2 regions of the Massilia violaceinigra genome follow, and region 1 is predicted to be linked to the other one. Evidence: predicted binding sites of a transcription regulator. Region 1 holds the regulator's gene; the other holds the start of a gene.
The links. Region 1 encodes LexA, which represses DNA repair genes until DNA is damaged. Its sites were predicted from a motif close to ACTGTATNNNNATACAGT; they were not measured.
Positions count from the first base shown of each region.

Region 2: a site for LexA is predicted at 1,754-1,771, ahead of imuA (translesion DNA synthesis-associated protein ImuA). Genes of this name have one in related genera too.

Region 1 is NZ_CP024608.1:3,682,997-3,686,292, forward strand. It holds gene CR152_RS16450 (cystathionine gamma-synthase family protein) at 1-826, shown strand, start outside; gene CR152_RS16455 (tetratricopeptide repeat protein) at 921-1,646, shown strand; gene lexA (transcriptional repressor LexA) at 1,681-2,316, opposite strand; gene CR152_RS16465 (DUF29 domain-containing protein) at 2,449-2,919, shown strand; gene CR152_RS16470 (DUF29 domain-containing protein) at 2,946-3,296, shown strand, end outside.
Region 2 is NZ_CP024608.1:3,390,577-3,393,872, forward strand. It holds gene CR152_RS34655 (hypothetical protein) at 171-293, shown strand; gene CR152_RS15305 (extracellular catalytic domain type 1 short-chain-length polyhydroxyalkanoate depolymerase) at 287-1,447, shown strand; gene imuA (translesion DNA synthesis-associated protein ImuA) at 1,789-2,496, shown strand; gene CR152_RS15315 (Y-family DNA polymerase) at 2,426-3,296, shown strand, end outside.

The DNA.
Region 1 (3,296 bases):
GGCCAACGTCGAAGCCGCGCTCACGCCGGCCACGCGCCTGGTGTTCGTCGAAACCATCGCCAACCCGCGCACGCAGGTGGCGGACCTGGCGCGCATCGGCCGGCTGTGCAAGGAACGCGGCATTCTGTTCGTGGTCGATAACACCATGACGTCGCCCTACCTGTTCCGGCCTAAAACGGTCGGTGCCGGGCTGGTGGTGAACGCGCTGACCAAGTCGATCGGAGGCCACGGCAATGCGCTCGGCGGCAGCCTGACCGACACCGGCGAGTACGACTGGAGCGCTTTCCCGAACATTGCGGCCAACTACAAGCGCAATCCGCCGGCGCAGTGGGGCATGGCGCAGTTGCGCGCCAAGGCCCTGCGCGACTTCGGCGCCTCGCTGGCACCGGAAGCGGCTCACCATATCGCGGTGGGGGCGGAAACGCTGGCGCTGCGCATGGAGCGCGCTTCGGCCAGCGCACTGGCGGTCACGCGCATGCTCGAAGCCGACGAGCGCGTGGCGGCGGTGTATTACCCGGGCCTGGCATCGCACCCGCAGCATGCGCTGGCGAGCGATCTGTTCAAGGCGTACGGTTCGCTGTTCAGCTTTGAACTGAAAGATGGCATCGATTGCTTCGATTACCTCAATCGCCTCAAGCTCGGTATCTCCGCCAGTAACCTGGGCGATACGCGCACCTTGGTGATTCCGGTGTCGCACACCATCTTCTTCGAGATGGGTGCCGAGCGGCGCGCCAGCATGGGTATCGCCGAATCGCTGATCCGGGTTTCGGTCGGCATCGAAGACACCGCCGATTTGCTCGACGACTTCCGCTGCGCGCTGGATTGAACGGGGCAGGGCGGCACGCGCCGCCCTGCCATGTCATCTGGTGACGATGCGGGTTCGACCACATGGTTCGTACAAATACAAGGTCCTACACGCGATGAAGAAATACCTGTTTTGCCTGGGCTTGATGCTCGCCGGCGTGGCGCACGCGGACGAACTGGCCGACGCCAACGCCCTGTTTGCGAAAAAGGCCTATCCGCAAGCGCTGCAGCTGTACACCAAGCTGGCCAACGCCGGCAACGCCGAAGCGCAGCTGCACATGGGCGAGATGTATTTTTACGGCGAGGCCGGCACGGTCGACCTGGCCAAGGCCGAAGCCTGGTTCAAGAAGTCCGCAGCCAAGGGCAACAAGACCGCCGCCGGCTCGCTGGAGATGATCAAAAAGCGCGAGGCGCGCCGTGCCGACCTGGATTACTGGATCGGCAAATACGATGGCGCCGACCTGACAACGGGCCAGTTCCGTTGCCCGGCGCCGCGCATTCCCGCCATGTCGAAGCAGAACGAAGAAATCGAGAGCGTGTCGGCCAAGGTCGCGGCTTGGCAGGATTGCTACAACGGCTTCGTGCGCAACCTCAACGAGGCCAGCCCGCTGACCAAGCGCATTCCCAAGGATGTGGCTGACTTGCTGACCAAGGAAGAAACCGAGCAGTCGCGCGTGTATCTGGAAGGCGTGTATGCGGGCATCGCCGAAAACGCCAAGGTGTCGGCCAAGCTGGTGCTGGCCGACTTCGGCGCGTGGCGCAGTGCCACCGACGCCTATATCAAGGAACACAACCGCATCGTCACCGAAGCGGCGACGACAGCGCCGCGCAAGGGCGACTAGACGGCAAGGGCGCGGTGGAGCCGCGCCCGCACGCTCAGTTCCAGCTGCGCATCAACCCTACCGCCAGGCCTTCCAGCGCGAACTCGTCGGTTGCGGGATCGACGTGGATCACCTTGAAGTCCGGGTTCTCCGGCAGCAGTTCGATCAGCGAGCCGGTCTTTTTGTAGCGCTTGACGGTGACATCGTCACCGATCCGGGCCACCACGATCTGGCCATTCTTGGCGCTGTCGACCTTTTTGACGGCCAGCAGGTCGCCATCCATGATGCCGGCGTCGCGCATCGACCACCCACGCACCTTGAGCAGGAAATCGGGACGCGACGAAAACATCGCCGGGTCCACGCTGTAGGTCGCTTCCACATGTTCCTGCGCGAGGATGGGCGAACCGGCGGCCACGCGCCCGACCAGCGGCAGCGACATCATCAGGTTCGGCGGCGGCATGGGAATGGCGTCGACGCTGGCGCCGATCAGGCGGATGCCGCGCGAGGTCCCCGGCGAAATTTCGATGGCGCCCTTGCGCGCGAGCGCCTGCAGGTGCTCTTCGGCCGCGTTGGCCGACTTGAAGCCCAGTTCATTGGCGATTTCGGCACGGGTAGGAGGAAAGCCCGTGTTCTCGATCGCATCCTTGATCAGGTTGAGGATTTGTTCTTGCCTTGGAGTGAGCTTGATCATCGGTATGCGGGACTGTGTATATGGACAGACTGTATTTTTGTACAGTATTTCGCCTAATGCAAGGGTTAATTAGCCGAACAGGCGAATTATTTGCGATGGAGGCTGTCCAACACATAGCAGAGGAGGTGCGCCATGGATCGCATTGAGGTTCCGCGGGGGGATTATCAGGAAGATTTTGTGCTGTGGCTTGAGCGGCAGGCTGAGTTGCTGCGGGCGGGAAAGTTCGAGCTACTTGATGTCGACCACCTCATCGACGAGCTTGAAGGCGCAGTGCGTGCGGACCGCAGGGAGCTTGAGGGGTACCTCGAAAACATCACTGCGTATTTGCTCAGTTTGCAGTACCGCCCACGGTACAAACCACGACACTGGCGCATCAAGCTGGGCAACGCCCGTTTTGGCATGGGATTGCTGATTGATGATAGTCCCAGTCTGGTTTTCGACATTGCGGAACTGGCCGCGCTGAACTACGACGATGCGCGCCGCCGCGCCGCTTGGGAGACGCGCCTGCCGGAGTCCATCTTTCCGGCAGCGCTACCTTACAGTGCTGCGGAACTGCTTGACGACGACTTCGACCCGTCGTATCCGCCGGATGAGGGGTCGTGAACTGAAACAGAGGGTAGGGGGGGGGCATGGACCGACTCGAGGTTCCACTTGCTGACTACAACGATGATCTTATCCATTGGATCGAGCAACAGGTGAGTCTGTTGCGGGTCAGGGACTTTAAGCACCTTGACGTCGAACATCTGATAGAGGGGTTTGAGGAAATGGTCGGCCGCAATCAACGGGAATTGTGTAGCCGGCTGCACGTGCTGATCATGCACCTGCTCAAGTGCCAGTATCAGCCGAGGCGCAAGTCGACGAGCTGGCTGGCGACCATCAACGAGCAGCGCCGCGCCATTGCTCGGCTGCTGGAGCGCAGTCCCAGCCTGAGCAGCGCGGTCGAGCGCATGGCACGACAAGAGTATGCGCACGCCGTGCGT
Region 2 (3,296 bases), 290 kb from region 1:
CAAACAGACTAGATTTTTGCGCAAGCGGTTCTTTGATGTGCCTCAATGGTGTCGGCGCGCACGCGTGGCCGGCCGATGTTGCTTTTTTGTTCATCGGACCGGCTAAGCGGCGCAACGCACGGAGCGGCGCCTTGCGTGCACGCTATGCTGGTTGAAAGGAGGCCATCACCATGATCGTCAATGCACGCTGCACCCACGCCGGCCCGCTCGGCAAACCAATGTCGACCCGCTCGTTCGCGGCCATCCTGTGGGCGCGCCTGCACCAGCGCGTGATGGTGCGTTTGCGATGGTAAAGTCGAGCGCCCCCTTGCTGCGCAGCCTGATGCGCGTGGGTAAAAAGCAGCAACGCTCGACGGCGCGCCTGCTCACGGCGCTGTTCGCGCCGCCCAAACCGGCGCCCAAGGCACGCGCCAAACCGGCACCGAAACTTGCCTCAACAACCGCTCCCAGGCCCGCCCCGAAACCCAGAGCCGCCTCCACGGCTGCACCCACGCCAAAACCGAAACCAGCGCCGCGCGCCGCGCTGGCGGCATCGCTTAAAGATGCGCCAGCACCGGGCAAGTGGCTCACCGCGCGCTACGCCGGCCAGAGCGGACAGGTGCTGCGCACGATGAGTTACTGGCTGTATCTGCCCGATGGCGCGGCGCCGCCCTCGGGCTGGCCGCTGATCGTCATGCTGCACGGCTGCGAGCAGAGCGCCACCCAGTTTGCCCAGGGCACGCGCATGAACCAGATGGCGCAAAAGGCCGGCTATGCCGTGCTGTATCCCCAGCAATCGCTCAGCGCCCATCCGCACCGCTGCTGGAAATGGTATGACCGCGCCACCCAGCAGGGCGGGGGCGACGTGCCGGTGATTGTGGGCATGCTCGGCCAGGTGCTGGCCGCATACGGCCTGGACCGCTCGCGGGTGTTCATCTGCGGCATGTCGGCGGGAGCTGGCATGGCCAATATTGTCGCGCTCAACCATCCGGAGCTGTTCGCCGGGCTGGGGCTGCATTCGGGGCCGCTGTATGGCGCGGGGCACAGCACGGTCGGGGCGCTCGGGGTTATGCAACATGGCAACGGCGCGCGGGTCGACAGCGCCATCGCCGAAGTGCTCGAACGGCGCCCCGGGTTTCCGTCCATGCCGACCATCCTGATCCAGGGCGACGACGACCGGGTGGTGCGGCCGGTCAACCAGGTGCACTTGCGGCGCCAGGCGATGCTGATCAATGATCTGCCGGCGGCGACGCCGGTGCGGGTGGCGCACAAGGCCGGTGGGCGCAGTGGTTTGCCGCACCAGCTGCACGATGTGTATCGCGGGCGCAAGCTGATCTTGCGCGTGGCTCAGATCGCCCAGCTGCAGCATGCCTGGAGCGGGGGCGACGCGCGCCTGTCGTTCAATTCGGCGGCGGGGCCGGATGCCAGCAAGATGCTGGTCGACTTCTTCGGCAAGCACCGGCGTTGACCTTGGTTTCTTTCTGGGCAATGATGCGCGCTTGTTCATTCTTTCCTGGCATCCGGCCATGCGTTACTGGTATGTAAATCCAATCTTTCTAAAAAGGAAATCGTGTCGTACCGGCCTGGTCCGGTCGTTGGCTTAAGCACGTTTGTTGTATTGGGCATGACCATGATGGCCTTGGCCGCTGCCCTGCGGGCGTGGCTGCTGCACAGATGATGCTTGGCTGGAAAAATTTCTAATCAGAGGTCTGACCCCGGTGCTTGGAAGGCGGGGTGCGCACGATAGGCCTTGCCAAATTGGCAGCCAGAGAGTACTGTATAAACATACAGTACTTTGTTGATCCGACCATGAGCTCCCCTGATTTCCTTGCCGCGCCCGAGACCTTGCATCCCGCCCTGTGGCGCGCTTCCCAGCTGGCCCATGCCGGCACGCGCTGTGTCGACAGCGGCCATCCCACCCTGTCGCCCCAGTTGCCTGGCGGCGGCTGGCCCAGCGGCTGCCTGGTCGAGCTGCTGCAGCAGCAGAGCGGCATCGGCGAATTGCGCCTGCTGCGTCCGGCCTTGGCCAAGGTGGCCGAGCGCCGCATCGTGCTGCTGCAGCCACCCCATCCACCCCAGGCGCTGGCCCTGGCCGCGCTCGGGCTGCCGCCTTCCCAGATGATCTGGGTGCGCAGCGCGCGCAATGCCGATGCCCTGTGGGCGGCCGAGCAGGTGCTGCGCAGCGGCAGTTGCGGCGCGCTGCTGTTCTGGGCCAGCCATGCGCGTCCCGATGCGCTGCGCCGCCTGCATCTGGCGGCCCAGTGCGGCGAGGCCCTGTTCTTCCTGCTGCGCCCGCTCGCGGCGGCTCAGGATGCCTCGCCGGCGCCGCTGCGCCTGAGCTTGCGTCCGGCCCTCGGCGGGCTCGACATCGGTTTCGTCAAACGCCGGGGACCGCAGCGCGACGCGCCCCTGTTCCTGCCCCTGACTCCTTCTTTACTGCAGCGCCATGCGACTCTGGATCGGCCTCTGCCTGCCCCGGCTCCCGCTCGACGTATTCAGCCCGCACTGGTCGGCTGAGGCCGCCAGCGTCGTGCTGGAACACGAGCGCGTGCTGGCCGCCTCGCCACTGGCGCAGGCGGGCGGGGTGCGCGAGGGCATGCGCCGCGGCGGCGTGCTGATGCTGTTGCCCGCAGCGCGCCTGCACGAGCGCGAGCCCGCGCGCGAAGCCGCCGCCCTGCAGGCGGTGGCCATGGCGCTGCTGCAGTACACGCCCCAGGTCACCCTGGCCGAGGAAGCGACCTTGCTGATGGACGTGGGGGCCAGCCTGCGCCTGTTCGGCGGGGTGCGCGCGCTGTGCCGGCGCATCCGCGCCAGCGTGCGCGCGCTCGGCTTCAGTGCCCGTCTCAGCTGCGCGCCGACGGCGCGCGGGGCCTGGCTGCTGGCGCGCGGCGGCAGCGGCCACGCGCTTGGCATGGCATCGCTCAAGCGCCGCCTGGACCGGCTGCCGGCCGCCTTGCCGCTGCCGGCGCGCCCGTTTGCCGCCTGGCTCGATGGCATCGGCTGCCTGTCGCTGGGCCAGCTGCGGCGCCTGCCGCGTCCGGGCTTGCAGCGCCGTTGCGGCGGCGCCTTGCTGGGCGTGCTCGACGCCGCCTACGGCATGACGGCCGAGCTGTTCGACTGGATCGCCGCGCCCACCACCTTCCAGGCCCGGCTCGACTTGTTCGACCGGGTCGAGCAGGCCGATGCCCTGCTGGCCGGCGCCCACAGCCTGCTGCTGCAAATGACGGGCTGGCTGTGCGCGCACCAGCTGGCGGTGGGGCGCATCGTGCTGCTGCTCGAACACGAGCGCGGCCGGGTGGCACGGCCGCCGACCGTGC